2 linked regions of the Sporichthya polymorpha DSM 43042 genome follow. The protein of the gene in region 1 interacts with the protein of each later gene in a pairwise test. Links are inferred from orthologs where the notes say so. Each region holds a gene or a part of one and is shown on either strand. Other genes may lie near its edges.

Region 1 (7,203 bases):
CCAACGCCCGCGCCGAGGACCGCGTCGGCGAGGTCGTCTCCGTGCTGGTCGAGGAGAACGACGCGTTCCGCTACCCGGGGGCCGACGAGCACGGCGAGGCCTCGGCCGAGGGGCGCGCCGCGCACCAGGCCCCGGAGGTCGACGGCAGCACGGTCCTGATCGGAGGGGAGCCCGAGGTCGGGCAGATCGTGACGGCCACGGTCGTGGGGACCGACGGCGTCGACCTGATCGCCACGGTGACCGAGGCCTCCTGACATGTTCGAACCCACGCCGGCCGAGGTCGAGCCCGGTCGCCCGGATCATCTGGCCGACCCGGTCGCGCCCGCCGGCACGTGGAACATCGCGAACCTCCTGACGCTCCTGCGGCTGCTGCTCGTCCCGGTCTTCCTCGTCGTGCTGCTGCACGAGGACGGGGAGTCCGAGGGCTGGCGCTGGGCGGCCTGGGGCGTGTTCGCCGTCGCGTCGTTCACCGACTCGCTCGACGGCAAGCTCGCGCGGCGCTACGGGCTCGTGACCGACTTCGGGAAGATCGCCGACCCCATCGCCGACAAGGCGCTCACCGGCTCGGCGCTGATCGTGCTCTCGTCGATGGACGAGCTGCCCTGGGCGGTCACGATCGTGATCCTCGTCCGCGAGATCGGCGTGACGCTGCTGCGCTTCTGGGTGATCCGGCACGGCGTGATCCCCGCCAGCCGCGGCGGCAAGCTGAAATCGCTCGTGCTCGGTGTCGCGATCGGGCTGTACGTGCTGCCGTTCACCGGGCTGTTGCAGGACCTCGCCACCGCGCTGATGACGGCGGCGGTGGTCATCGCCCTCGCGACCGGCGCGGACTACGTGTTCCGGGCGCTGCGTCTGCGCCGTGAGTCCCGCGCCGAGGCACGGGCGGGGCGGGCCGCCCGATCCGGGGCGGACGAGCGCCGGTGACCCGCGTCGAGCTCATCACGGTCGGCGACGAGCTGCTGTCCGGGCTCGTGCTCAACAGCAACGTCGCGCGGGTGGCGGACTCCCTGGCCTCGGTCGGGCTGGGTCTGTCGGTGGTCTGCGACGTCTCCGACGACCTCGACGAGATCGTCGCGGCCGTGCGCGCCGCCGCCGCCCGCGCGGACGTCGTGCTCTGCTCCGGCGGTCTCGGTCCGACCTCCGACGACCTCACGCGGGACGCGCTGGCGCGGGCGGCCGGCGTCGGGCTCGACGTCGACGCCGGGGTCGTGCAGTCGCTGGCGGACCGGTACGCGGAGTGGAACATCCCGATGCCGGAGCTCGCGCTGCGGCAGGCCGACGTGCCGCACGGCGCGACGCTGATCCCGAACCCGCGGGGCAGCGCCCCCGGGCTGCAGCTGCGGATCGACGGCGCACTCGTCCTCGCGCTGCCCGGCGTGCCGGGGGAGTTGCAGGCGATGCTCGACGCCTCCGTCGCGCCGCTGCTGGCCGATCTCGCGCCCGGCCCCCGGCCGGTCACGGCGACGCTGCGCGTGGCGCTGGTCGGGGAGTCGGCGATCGCGGCCGCGCTCGCGGAGATCCAGCGCGCGGGCGAGGCGACCGGGGTCCGGTTCGCCTACCTCGCCGACAGCGGCGACGTCCGGGTCCGCCTCAGCGGCCCGGCCGAGGCCGTCGCGGCCACCGAGGGCGCCATCGTCGACGCAGTGGGACACGCGGTGTACTCGCGCGACGGAGCGCCCCTGGAGGCCGTGACGCAACGGCTGCTGCTGGAGGCGGGCGCGACGGTCGCGGTCGCCGAGTCCCTCACCGGCGGGCTGCTCGGTGCCGCCCTGACCGACCTGCCGGGCTCGTCGGCGGTGTTCCTCGGCGGGGTGCTGGTCTACGCCACCGCGGCGAAGGCGGACCTCGGTGTCGACGCCGCGCTGCTCGCCGAGCGCGGTCCGGTCGACGCGGACGTCGCGATCCAGCTCGCCGAGCGGGTGCGGGAGAAGTTCGGCGCCGATTACGGCCTCGCGACCACCGGGGTGGCGGGGCCGGACCCGGTCGGCGACTACCCGCCGGGAGCGGTCTTCCTGGCGCTGGCGGGGCCGAACGGGGCGCACGCCCGCCGCCGGGACCTGCCGCCACGGCGGGACTTCGTCCGGCGACTCACCGTGCTCGCCGCGCTGGACCTGCTGCGGCGAGAGCTGCTCGGACTTCCCCGGGACGCCTGAGCCGTTCACGCTCCGTGACGAAGGAGCGGACGGACGGGAGGACCGGACCGGGGGGCGAATTCGGCCCTGGGAGGAACACGTGCACGACACGTCGCCTGGACCGGCCCTCGGCGGGTACCGTGAGCGTGTGATCCTCCTTCGTCGCCTTCTCGGGGACGTTCTGCGGCAGCGCCGGCAGGACCAGGGCCGGACCCTGCGTGAGGTCTCCACGGAAGCCCGGGTGTCGCTGGGCTACCTCTCCGAGGTCGAGCGCGGCCAGAAGGAGGCCTCGTCCGAGTTGCTCGCGGCGATCTGCGACGCCCTCGGGGTCCGGATGTCCGACCTCATGCGCGAGGTCAGCGACTCGCTCGCGGCCGCCGAGCTCGCCACCACGGCGAACGTCCGCTCGCTCGAGTCCGTCTCCGCGCCCGTCGCCAGCGACCGTCCCGAGGTCGTCGCCGCCGCGTGACCAAAGACACGACCCGGTACCTCCGGGCGTGGACTATCGCCGGTCCGGGAAGCGTTGTATCGGGACAACGCGAAACCGGAAGGAGTACGTCCAACCATGTCGTACGCCATTGCGAGTGCCCTGCCCGACCAGGCCCGGAAGACCGTGGGCGAGGCGCTGCAGGAGACCCTTGTCGACCTCATTGACCTCTCGCTGCTCGCGAAGCAGGCGCACTGGAACCTGATCGGTCCGCGCTTCCGCCCGCTGCACCTCCAGCTCGACGAGGTCGTCACGACCGCCCGCAACTACACCGACCTCGTCGCCGAGCGGCTCGCCGCGATCGGGGTCTCGCCCGACGGCCGTTCCGCCACGGTCGCGCGGGAGACCGGCCTGCCCCAGCTCGACGAGGGTTGGCTGAAGGACGACGCCCTCGTGGGGCAGATCGTCGAGCTCCACACCGCGCTGATCGATCGCGTGCGCACCCGGCTGCCCGAGGTGGGCGAGGCCGACCCGGTCAGCGAGGACCTGCTGATCCAGCTGCTCGCGGAGCTCGAGAAGTCCGCGTGGATGTGGCAGGCGGAGAACGCGTCCTGACGCTGGCCTGACGCTGGCCTGACGCTGGGCCTGGCGCTGAACCCGCTGCCGGCTCAGCTCGGCCGGGCGGGCTCGGTACTGCCGCGCTGGCGGTGCCGGGCCAGGAACTCGCGGGGGTCGGTGTTCCCGGCCGGCGGGCGGTCCCGCAACCGCGCCAGAGCTTCGATGAACGCGAGGCCGATCTCGAGGCGCTGCTCGCGCGTCGTGTGACGACGCAGGTCGGGCAGCGCCTCGTCCTCCTCCTCGGTCATGTGGTGGGAGTTCTCGGCCCGGGCCCGATCGACGGCCTTCCACCAGTCCGGGGTGCCCGCCGGGTGCCGGGCCGCCTCGCGGACGGCGTCGCGGATGTCGTTGTGATCGCCGACGGCGTCCAGCGTCTCGTGCTCGGCGTTGCTGCCGAACCGCAGCAGGGCCGGGAAGACGACCTCCTCCTCGGCGGCGGCGTGCCGCTCCAGGTGCTCGGCGAGGGGAAGCCAGACCTCGGTCAGGCGACGCGCGTGGAGAACGGGGTCGACGTCCGGACCCACCACCTTGTCGAGCGCCGCGAAGCCCCGGCGGAACGAGTCGTGCTCGGTGAGGATGAGGTCGGTGATGTCGACCAGGTCGTCAGCAGGCTGGCGGGCACTGTTCACGGCGCGAGGTAACCACTGGATCCGGTGCGCGGCGAGCCCGCCACGCGAACAGCCGAGGATAATTCACCCGATCGGGGCACCGTCGCCTGCAGACGGTGAAACCGGTCCGCGGAGCGTGATCGTCCCTGCTCAGAGGGTGTTCGTCCGCTCCTGGCCGGCGGTCAGCGCAGGGCGAGTGCCGCGTCGGGTTCGATGACGCGGAAGGAGAAGCTCTCCTCCAGGTAGAGCTCGACGGTCTCCGCGTCGTGCGTCCGGTACCCGATCGCGAGGTCCTGGCCGACGTCGAGGACGAAGTCACCGCCGCGGCGGGACAGCACCACGGCGCCCTCGACGCCGGGCGCCCAGATGACGTCCCCGCCGAGGATCTGGCGCAGGTGGTCGAGAAGCGGGTGTCCGCCCTGCTCGGTGGTCTCGACGATGCGCGTGTACCCGGCCGGCGCGATCGCCAGTGCGTACGGGCCCTCGATGCCCGCGCAGCGCAGGCGGTCGACCGCGACGGCGACGGTGTGCGGGAGGCTCATCGCGTCCTCGCCGAGCGGGAGCGGGTCGTGCGTGCTCGCCTCGGTGAGGCCGACGATCCCGGCGGTCGCCCACCCGTGCAGGACGGCGGTGTTCTCGCACTCCGCCGCCCGGGCGGCCGCGCGGGCCAGGTCGTCGAGGTCGAGGTCGACGGCGCCGCGGGCGGCGTCGGCGATCTCGGCGCGCTTCACGGTGAACGGGACCCGGAACTCGGTCACCGGCAGCACCATTCGCTGGTCGACCTCCTCGCCCCGCGCGGCGTCGCCGGCGGGCGCGAGCCGGCGTACGCGACCGAGATTGGTGGCCGAGTGGCCCCATCCCCTCGGGCCCTTCCAGTCGACCAGTCGCCGGGCCGCGAGCTTCGGCGTGAGGCGCTCCTTGGCCTCGTCGTCGATCAGCTTCCAGGCGGTGTCCGGGATCGGCGCGAGATTCCGGAGGAGATGGTCGGTCATCGAAGGCTGCCAATCCGCAGGGAGACGTCGGGCGGGCCGGGCAGGTGCTCGGCCACGTAGCGCTGGGGGTCCTGGTCGGAGGTGTCGAGGTCGTCGACCGTGTGGGTGGCTTTGAACTCGGCGAAGCGGCGGCCGAGGTCGGCGCGCTGCGCGCGGGTCGAGTTCCGGCGGAAGTCGGCGAGGGCCTCGTCCTCCTCCTCGCCCATGTGGTGGGTGTTGGCCGCCCGCGCGCGATTCACCGCGTCCCACCACTCGGTGCTGCCGACGCGGTACTGCGCGGCCTCGCGGACGGGATCGCGGATGTCGTTGTGGTCGCCGATCGCGTCGACGGTCTCGGGCACGCCCTCGTCGCCCTTGCGGAGCAGCGCGGGGTAGAAGATCTGCTCCTCCGCGACGGCGTGGACGTCGAGCAGGTCCGCGAGGGGCTGCCACACCTCGGCCAGGCGCTGCTCCAACCCGGCGGAATCGACGTCGGGACCCTGCAGGTCGTCGAGCGCCGCGAACGCGCGCCGGAACGTGTTGTGGTCGTCGAGGATCAGCGACGTGATGTCGACGCTGTCGGCGTCACCGCTGGGATGCTCGGTGTCGGGTGGGGAATCGCTCACGCATGCTCGGCTTACCCGGGCCGATGCCGGTCAACCCTGCGCGAACACGCAGAACTCGTTGCCGTCGGGGTCGGCGAGGACGTCCCAGCGGCGGCCCTCGCCCTTCGGCAGGACCAGCGTCGCGCCGACGGCGAGGAGCGCCCCGGTGTCGCCGACGACGTCCCAGTGCACGCGGTTCTTCACCGTCTTGGGCTCGGGGACGTCCACGAAGCAGAACCCCTCGCAGGGCAGGCCGGGGACGTCGCCGAGCCACGACCAGTCCTGGCCGTCCTCAGTCTGAGGTTCGACGCCGAAGACGTTCGCCCACCACCGCGTGATGGCCGCGGTCGGCGGGCCGGGCGTGGTGTCGACGCAGATCTCGTAGAGCCGGTACGCAGGCGGCTCCTCGCGGACGAAGGCGCAGAACTCCTGCCCCTCCGGGTCGAGCATCACGGTCCAGCGGAAGTCGGTGTCGTTGACGACCGTCGCGCCGCGGGCGACGAGTTCGGCGACGTCGCCGGTGTGCACGTCGAGGTGCACCCGGTTCTTCGCGGCCCGGCCCTCCGGGACCTGGTTGATCCAGACCGTGTGCGCCGGCGTGGGACCGCGCAGCACCGCGTCGGTCTCCTCCAGCTCCAGGTCGAGCCCGAGCGCGGCCGCGTAGAACGCGCCGAGGCGGTGCGCGTCGACCGCGTCGATGCAGAAGTCCTTCCACGTCGCGAGCGCCATGGTCGGACCGTACCCGGGGAAGCGTGCCCGGAACGCCGCCCCGAACGCCGCCCCGAACGCCGCCCCGAACGCCGACCGGGACGCACCGTGACGGCGCCGCGGAATCGGGGGAGGATGGGAGGCCTCTGCTGCGAGGAGGCACCGTGACGGCGACCGAGACCACGACCGAGCAGGTTCCGACCAACGCCGCGACCACCGACGTCCACGGCAATCCGCTCTCGGTCGCCCGGCCGCCGAGCTTCGCGACGCCGGCGGAGGAACGCGCCCACCGCAAGGCCAAGCTCGCGGCGGCGTTCCGGATGTTCTCCCGCGCCGGGCTCGACGAGGGCGTTGCCGGGCACATCACCGTGCGCGACCCCGAGGCCCCGGACACGTTCTGGGTGAACCCGTTCGGAACGCACTTCTCGCAGATCCGCAGCTCGGACCTCGTGCGGGTGAACGAGGACGGCCGCGTCGTCGAGGGCGGCCGGATGGTCAACGGCGCCGCGGTCGCGATCCACTGCGCCGTGCACGCGGCGCGGCCGGACGTCCTCGCGGCGGCGCACGCCCACGGTCCGGCGGGCAAGACGCTGTCGTCGCTGGAGATGTCGATCGAGATGCTGACGCAGGACGCCTGCGCGTTCCACGACGACATCGGCGTCTACGACGACTTCACCGGTGTCGTGCTCGACTCCGAGGAGGGACGCCGGATCGCCGCGGCGCTCGGGACTCGCAAGGCCGTGATCCTCCGCAACCACGGGATGCTGACCGTCGGGACCAGCGTCGACAGCGCCGCGTGGTGGTTCCTCACCCTCGAGCGCACCGCGCAGTGCCAGCTCAACGCCTACGCCGCGGCGGCCGGGCTCGGCCGTCCGCCCCGTCAGATCTCCCCGGAGGCGGCCAAGCAGACCTACGACGTCGTCGGCTACGAGTTCGCCGGCTGGTTCCAGTTCCAGCCGATCTGGGAACGCATCTCCCGCGAGCAGCCGGACATCTTCGACTGAGCAGAGAGCCTGACGGACTGTCAGGATTTCGGCCGTCAGGCTTCCGGTGACGCCGGCCCGAGGACGAGCACGGCGAGGTCGTCGCCGAGCTCGGTCGGGGCGAAGCCAGTGACGGCGTCGACGACCCCGG
Region 2 (7,268 bases), 1.5 Mb from region 1 along the record:
CGCAGACGACGTCGGCGAGGCCGAGGGCGAGGGCGAGGCTCGCGAGGAACGTCTCGCCGCCGGACAGGGTCGCGGTGTCGCGGTCGACGCCGGTCCAGTTGTCGCGGGCGAGCAGGCCGAGGCCGGCGCGGCGGCGGCCGTCGCGGCCGGTGTCGGTGTGCACGAGCGAATACCGCCCCTGCGTCATGCGCAGCAGCCGCTCGCTCGCGACCGTGGCGACCTCCTCCAGCCGTGCCGCGAGGACGAACGCCGACAGCGTCATGCGCCGGGTGTTCGCGCCCTGGCCGGCGACGAGCTCGGCGAGGGACTTGATCCGCTCCGCCTCGGTCGCGATGCCGGGCAGTGCCGCGAGGTCGTCGACCAGGGCGGGGACCAGCGTGCCCAACTGGCTGACGCGGCCGCGGGCGTCGGCGAGGGCGATCACCGCGTTCTGATGGTCCGTCGTGGCGCGCGCGACGGCAGCCGCGGCGGCCTCCAGGTCGGCCGGGGGCATCGTGGGCACGTCGAGGTCCGGGTCGGCGAGGACGGCGGCGACGCCGTCGACCGCGGCCCGGTGGGCGCGGACCCGCTCGGCGGCCTGGGCCCGCCACGACGCGTCGCGCACCGCACCGGCGGCGGCGTCCAGGTCGGGGAAGCCGGCGTCGTCGGCGGCGGTGACCGCCGCGGTTCGGGCCTCGGTCCGGGCGGTCTCGGCCCGATCGAGCGCCTCCCGCGCGTCGGCGGCGGCGGTGCGCGCGGCGGCACCCTCGGCCGCCGCGGCGATCGCGGTGGCCAGATCCGGGGCGCCGTCGAGCCGCTCGGCCAGCGTCGCGCGCAACCGGGCCGCGCGGGTGTCCGCGGCCGCGGCGTCGCGCTCGGCGCCGGCGCGGGCCTCCTCGGCCTTGGTGGTCACCTGGGCGAGCTCGGCGATCGAGCCGTCGACGTCCGCGAGCGCGGCGTCGACGGTGGTGGCGGTCGCGGCGACCGTGGCGAGCTCGTCCCGCTTGGCGGCCGCCTGTTTCGCGCGGGCGGCGAGCTCGTCGGCCGGCGTTCCGGCCATCGCACCGAGCCGTCCGCGGGCCGACTCGACCTTCGCGACCGCGGCGGCGTGGGCCGCGCCCACGGTCTCGGCCGCGGCCCGAGCCTGCTCGGCGGCGGCGCCGGCCGCCTCCTCCTGCCCGCGCGTGACGCGGCCGGGGGAGAGCACCGGTTTGTCCGGGTGGTCGAGCGAGCCGCACACGGGGCACGGCGTGCCCTCCTCGAGGCGCGCGGCCAGCTCGGCGGCCATGGCGTCGATCCGGTCGCGCCGGAGCCGCAGGTGCTCCTCGGCGAGCGTCTGCGCGTGCTCACGCGCTTCGAGGTGACGCTGCCTCAGTTCCTCGGCGGAAGTGGACTCCTGAGCCAGTTCGGCGGCGGTTCGGGCGGCGTCGGCCAGGGCGTCCGCCGTCCGCTGGGCGGCGGGCAGCTGCACCGCCGCATCACGCGCGCCCTCGCGCCGGGCGAGCAGCGCGGTGCGCCGCTCCGCGAGCGCCGGACCCGCCTTCGCCGCGGCGGCCAGCTGCGTCGCCAGCTCGGCGGCACTCGCGCGGGCGGCGGCGGCCGCGCGCTCCTCCGCGGCCACGTCGGCCGCCACCGCGTGCAGGTCGGCGAGGCTGCCCGAGCGCCGTTCGCACTCCCGGGCGGCCGCGCGCAGCGCGGCGGGACCGTCGGCCGGGCCCGCCCCGGCGGCCACCGCGCGCTCCCGCGCCGCGCGGTCGAGTTCGCGCGCCTGCGCCCGCGACCGGTCGGCGGACTGCAGGGCCGTCAGGAGCGGCAGCACCCCGGCGGCCGCGGTCGCGGCCTCGCACTCGGCGGCCAGGGCCGCGATCGCCGGTTCGGCCGCCGCGAGTTCGGCCGCCCTCCGGTCGGCCTCGACCCGCCGCTCCTGGCGGCGGGCCAGCGCGCGCGTCGCCTCGGCCGCGGCCCGGGCGTTCTCGAGGTCCACGCCGCGCTCGGCGACGGTCCGTACGGCGATGTCGACCGCCGCGGCGGCCGTGGCACTCAGGTCCGACGCCCACAGGGCGTCGGGCAGGCCGGCGGGCGGCTCGACCTCGGCGATCGAGGCGATCAGTGCGACTCGCTGGGCGATGCCGTCCCGGCGCCGGTCGAGGGTCGCGCTCGTCGTCCGGCGGCGCTCGGCGAGCCACTGCTCGACGTCGCGGAACCGGTCCGTGCCGAAGAGCCGCTCGAGCAGGACGACCCGCTCGTCGGACGGCGCGCGCAGGAAGCGCGCGAACTCGCCCTGCGGCAGCAGGATCACCTGGAAGAACTGATCCGCCGTCATGCCGAGGCGGGTCGTGATCTCGTCGTCCGCCTCGCCGACGCGGTTGGAGACCAGGTCCCACCCGGCCCCGGTCCAGCGCTCCAGCAGCACCTTCGCCGGCTCGGTCGTTCTGCCCTCGCCGCGGACCTTCGGTCGGGACTGCTCGGGCGTACGGGTGATCCGTAACCGGCGCCCGCCGATCGTGACCTCCAGGCGCACCGACGTCCGCTCGGTCGCGCCCGCGTGGTCCGACCGCAGCCGCCGCACGATCCCGCGCTCACCCGGCACCCGGCCGTAGAGCGCGAAGCCGAGCGCGTCGAGCAGCGTCGACTTGCCGGCCCCGGTCTCGCCGTGGAGCAGGAACAGCCCGGAGGAGGCCAGGTCGTCGAAGTCCACCCGCACGGTGCCGGCGAACGCCCCGAACGCCGTGACCTCCAGGGAGTGCGGCCTCACGCCACACCCTCCAGGCCCGCGAACAGCGTGCCGGGTGCCGCGAACGGGTCCGCGTCCTCGGCCACGCGCACCGCCTCGAAGGCCTGCTCCAGCAGGGCGACCTCCTCGCCGGTGACGCCGGCCCCGCGCACGTGGGCGACGAAGTCGGCGGCCACGGCGAGGTCGGAGCGGCCGCGCACCCGCTCGGTGTACCCGCGCTCGTCGACCAGCGCCCCGACCGGCTCCCAGGTCAGGACGAGCACGTGCGGGAACCGGGTGCGCAGCCGGTCCATCGCCGCCGCGGGGCGGACGACGTCGGTCAGCGTCACGCTGACGAAGTCGTCGACGTGGCCCTCCAGCGCCGGGTCGGACAGCAGCTCCTCGAGGTTCCCGCGCACGACCGCCAGGGCCCGCGGAGTCGGCGCCGGCACGAACTCGACCCGGCTCAGGCCGGACGCGTCGAGCTCCACCAGCCATGAGCCCTTGCGGTGCCCGGCCTCGGAGAAGGAGTAGGCGAGCGGCGAACCGCTGTAGCGCAGCCGGTCCGAGAGCGTCTGCGGGCCGTGCAGGTGCCCGAGGGCGACGTAGTCGACGCCGTCGAACAGCGCGGCGGAGACGGCACCCACGCCCCCGACGGTGATGTCCCGCTCGGACTCACAGGCGGCGCCGCCGGTCACCCAGCCGTGGGCCATGACGACGGACCGGCCGCCGCGGGACTCCCGGTCGGCCCGGACCGCGGCCATCGCGCGGCCGAGCACGTGCGCGTGCCCGCGGGTCGGGACCTCCTCGTCGCAGGAGTGCCCGGCGGCGGGGGCCCCCGTGCTCGGCAGCGGGGGCAGGTCGTCCGCCCCCACCGCCGCGGGCTCCAGGTAGGGGATCGGGTAGACCGCGACCGGCCCGTGCCGGTCCTCCAGCACCACCGGGGTGCCGACGTCGGAGACCCGCGTCCGCAGGTGCACGCCGGCGGCGTCGACCAGCCGGTCGTGGACGCCGAGCCGCTTCGCCGAGTCGTGGTTGCCGCTGGTCACGACCACCCGCGCGCCGGCCTCGCGGAGCCGGAACAGAGCGTCGTTGAGCAGGTCGACGGCCTCCAGCGGGGGCAGCGCGCGGTCGTACACGTCGCCGGGGACCAGCACCGCGTCGACGCGCTCGGCCCGCACCGTCTCGACGAGGTGGTCGAGGAACGCGGCCTGCGCCGGGGCGAGGTCCGCCCGGTGCAGGGAGCGCCCGAGATGCCAGTCCGAGGTGTGCAGCAGCCGCATACCCACGACGCTAGGGGCGGGCACCGACAACTCCCGGCAACGCCGCGCGCCGCGTCGCGCACACCGTCGAGCAGAGCGGGGCGCACCGGACCAGCCGCCGCTCGTGGGGTGCAAGATGGAGGCATGTCGGTCGCACCCGTCGAGCTCGAGCAGCCGGAGGCCTCCGAGCAGCTCCGCACGGACGTTCCCTGGGTGACCATCGTCTGGAACGACCCGATCAACCTCATGTCGTACGTGACGTACGTGTTCCAGACCTACTTCGGCTACAGCAAGAAGCAGGCCACCAAGCTCATGCTCGACGTCCACCACGAGGGCCGCGCCGTCGTCTCGACCGGCTCTCGCGAGGAGATGGAGCGCGACGTCAGCGCCATGCACGGGTTCGGCCTGTGGGCGACCCTGCAGAAGGACGACTGAGCGCGCCCGACACAATCGCCGGGTGAGTCTGGACATCAAGCGCGAACGCGGCGGCGTGATCACCGTCGCCCTCGACGAGCACGAGGTGCGAGTCGTGCGCAGCGCTTGTGAGCAGATGGCGGAGCTGTTCGACTCGCGAGACCGGGACACGCCCCGCGGCGGCACGGAGTCGGTGATCCCCGGCGTCCTCGACCCGTTCGCGGACAACGAGGAGAAGACGCGCCCGGACGACCCCGCGCTCGCGCGCCTGCTGCCGGACGCGTACCCGGACGACGTCGAGGCGACCGGCGAGTTCCGCCGCTACAGCGAGTCCGACGTGATCGCCTTCAAGCGGGGCAACCTGAACACGATGCTCGCGACGCTGGGCGACGGCACCGAGCCCGTCCGGCTGGACCGCGAGCAGGTCCACGCCTGGATGTACGCGATCAACGACCTGCGGCTGACGATCGGCACCCGGCTGGAGCTGGAGGAGGGCTACGTCGAGCAGATGGCGGCCCTCCCGCCCGAGGACCCCCGGCTGCCGCTCTACTACCTGTACGAATGGCTGTCCGCGCTCCAGGACGGCCTGATCCGGGTCGCGAGATAACGTCCGGACAAGTGGTCCGGTCGGTCCTGGATAATCTGGCCCCGTGCTGACCATCGAAGCGTCGCTCCGCGAGGCGATCATCGCCCACGCCCGCGCCGACCACCCCGACGAGGCCTGTGGCGTGATCGCGGGCCCGATCGGCTCGGACCGCCCGGTGCGCTTCATCCCCATGGCCAACGCGGCGCGCTCGACCACGTTCTACGAGTTCGACTCGATGGACCTGCTGCGCCTGTACAAGGAGATGGACGCAAACGACGAGGTGCCGGTGGTCGTCTACCACTCGCACACCGCGACCGAGGCGTACCCGTCCCGCACCGACATCCACTACGCGTCGGAGCCGGACGCCCACTACGTGCTGGTGTCCACCCGGGAACCCGACGAGGTGGAGTTCCGCTCGTTCCGCATCGTGGACGGCGAGGTCACCGAGGAACCGGTGAACGTCGTCACCAGCTACGACTGATCCCCGCACGATCTCCCGCCCAGCACCCACCCCGGGGCGCGGGGGAGAATGACCGCTCGGAATGTCCACCGCTCGTGCACGGTTTGCGCGGGCAGCACCCCGAAGCACCCCGAAGCACGAACCGAAGAACACGAGGAGAGCAGCCCGATGGCGATCGAGGTCCGGATCCCGACGATCCTGCGCCAGTACACCGGCGGCGAGAAGGCCGTGAACGGCGAGGGCAAGACGCTCGACGAGCTGTTCGACGACCTCGAGAGCCGCCACGCGGGCCTGCGCGCCCGGCTCGTGGACGAGAACGGCCTGCGCCGCTTCGTCAACGTGTACCTGAACGACGAGGACGTCCGCTTCCTCGGCGGGCTCCAGACCGAGCTCAAGGACGGCGACAGCGTCACGGTCCTCCCGGCCGTGGCCGGCGGCTGACGCCGCCCTGACGTCGCGCTGACGCCGCGAACCCTCGTCCCCGTGCGCTTCGACTCCCTGCTCGACTCCGTCGGCCGGACCCCGTTGGTGGGCCTGCCGCGGCTGTCGCCGTCCGCGGACGTACGGCTGTGGGCGAAGCTCGAGGACCACAACCCGACGGGCTCGATCAAGGACCGCGCCGCGCTGCGGATGATCCTCGACGGGGAGAAGGACGGCCGGCTCAGGCCCGGTTGCACGATCCTCGAGCCGACGTCCGGCAACACCGGTATCTCGCTCGCGATGGCCGCCAAGCAGCGCGGCTACCGGATGGTCTGCGTGATGCCGGAGAACACCTCCGAGGAACGCCGGCAGATCCTGCTGATGTTCGGCGCGGAGATCGTGTCCTCGCCGGCCGCGGGCGGCTCGAACGAGGCCGTCCGCGTCGCGAAGCGGCTCGCGGAGGAGCACCCCGACTGGGTGATGCTCTACCAGTACGGCAACCCCGCGAACCCGCAGGCGCACTACGAGGGCACCGCGCCCGAGCTGCTCGAGGACCTGCCCTCGATCACGCACTTCGTCGCCGGTCTCGGCACCACCGGGACGCTGATGGGCGTCGGCCGCTTCTTCCGGGACCACAAGCCCGAGGTCCGGATCGTCGCCGCGGAACCCCGCTACGGCGAGCTCGTCTACGGCCTGCGCAACATGGACGAGGGCTTCGTGCCCGAGCTCTACGACGCGTCCCTGATCGACGCGCGGTTCTCCGTCGGCCCCCGCGACGCGGTCCGGCGCACCCGGCAGCTGGTCGAGGAGGAGGGCATCTTCGCCGGCATCTCCACCGGTGCGATCCTGCACGCCGCCCTCGCCCAGGCCGCGAAGTCGATGGCGGCCGGCGAGCAGGCCGACATCGCGTTCGTCGTCGCCGACGGCGGCTGGAAGTACCTGTCGACCGGGGCCTACTCCGGCACGATCGCCGAGGCCGAAGAGGCTCTCGAAGGCCAGCTCTGGGCCTGAGCAGCACCTCGCGGGAGTGTTCACCGCACGTGTCGGAGTGCTAGCTGAACGAGCCGAAAGTGCTAACAAAATTTAGCACATCTGTCCGGGCAAAACGCCGCGTCACCTGCGAAGTGTGACCAAGCTGACCGCGGGTTTCCCCGCTGTTTCCCCGCCGTCTCCCTTACCGTCTTGGCATATGTCTGAGGCAGGCATCGGCATCTTCGACAGTGGAGTCGGAGGACTGACGGTGGCTCGCGCGGTGCTGGATCAGTTGCCCGCCGAGCCCATCGTTTATGTCGGTGACACGGCTCACGCGCCCTACGGTCCCCGCCCGATCGCCCAGGTGCGCGCCCTCGCCCTGGACGTTCTGGACCATCTCGTCGACGAAGGCGTGAAACTGCTCGTGATCGCTTGCAACACCGCCTCCGCCGCGGTGCTGCG

The links.
Region 2: the proteins of SPOPO_RS0118690 (region 1) and clpS interact in binary tests that used the Escherichia coli proteins (3 or more experiments, as listed by UniProt). The link is inferred for Sporichthya polymorpha DSM 43042 from one-to-one orthologs.

What each region holds. Positions count from the first base shown.
Region 1 is NZ_KB913029.1:3,858,866-3,866,068, forward strand. What follows is about bases 1,634-4,435. They hold SPOPO_RS0118690 (Dps family protein), read left to right. Parts: upstream 1,634-2,697; coding sequence 2,698-3,174; downstream 3,175-4,435. Other genes in these bases: SPOPO_RS0118680 (CinA family nicotinamide mononucleotide deamidase-related protein), read left to right, coding at 1,634-2,153; SPOPO_RS30460 (helix-turn-helix domain-containing protein), read left to right, coding at 2,281-2,601; SPOPO_RS30465 (hemerythrin domain-containing protein), read right to left, coding at 3,228-3,806; SPOPO_RS0118700 (family 1 encapsulin nanocompartment shell protein), read right to left, coding at 3,968-4,435. In the rest of the region: 30S ribosomal protein S12 methylthiotransferase RimO, read left to right, coding at 1-254; pgsA (CDP-diacylglycerol--glycerol-3-phosphate 3-phosphatidyltransferase), read left to right, coding at 256-924; more of SPOPO_RS0118680, read left to right, coding at 921-1,633; more of SPOPO_RS0118700, read right to left, coding at 4,436-4,777; SPOPO_RS0118705 (hemerythrin domain-containing protein), read right to left, coding at 4,774-5,382; SPOPO_RS0118710 (VOC family protein), read right to left, coding at 5,413-6,090; SPOPO_RS0118720 (class II aldolase/adducin family protein), read left to right, coding at 6,234-7,073; SPOPO_RS0118725 (GAF domain-containing protein), read right to left, coding at 7,109-7,203.
Region 2 is NZ_KB913029.1:5,402,796-5,410,063, reverse strand. Bases 2,877-5,743 are described here. They hold clpS (ATP-dependent Clp protease adapter ClpS), read left to right. Parts: upstream 2,877-4,098; coding sequence 4,099-4,389; downstream 4,390-5,743. Other genes in these bases: SPOPO_RS0126075 (MoaD/ThiS family protein), read left to right, coding at 5,583-5,743; SPOPO_RS0126080 (M67 family metallopeptidase), read left to right, coding at 5,019-5,435; SPOPO_RS0126085 (DUF2017 domain-containing protein), read left to right, coding at 4,412-4,975; SPOPO_RS0126095 (exonuclease SbcCD subunit D), read right to left, coding at 2,877-3,975. Outside these bases: SPOPO_RS0126100 (AAA family ATPase), read right to left, coding at 1-2,734; more of SPOPO_RS0126095, read right to left, coding at 2,731-2,876; more of SPOPO_RS0126075, read left to right, coding at 5,744-5,855; SPOPO_RS0126070 (PLP-dependent cysteine synthase family protein), read left to right, coding at 5,898-6,845; murI (glutamate racemase), read left to right, coding at 7,024-7,268. UniProt on the Escherichia coli protein: Involved in the modulation of the specificity of the ClpAP-mediated ATP-dependent protein degradation.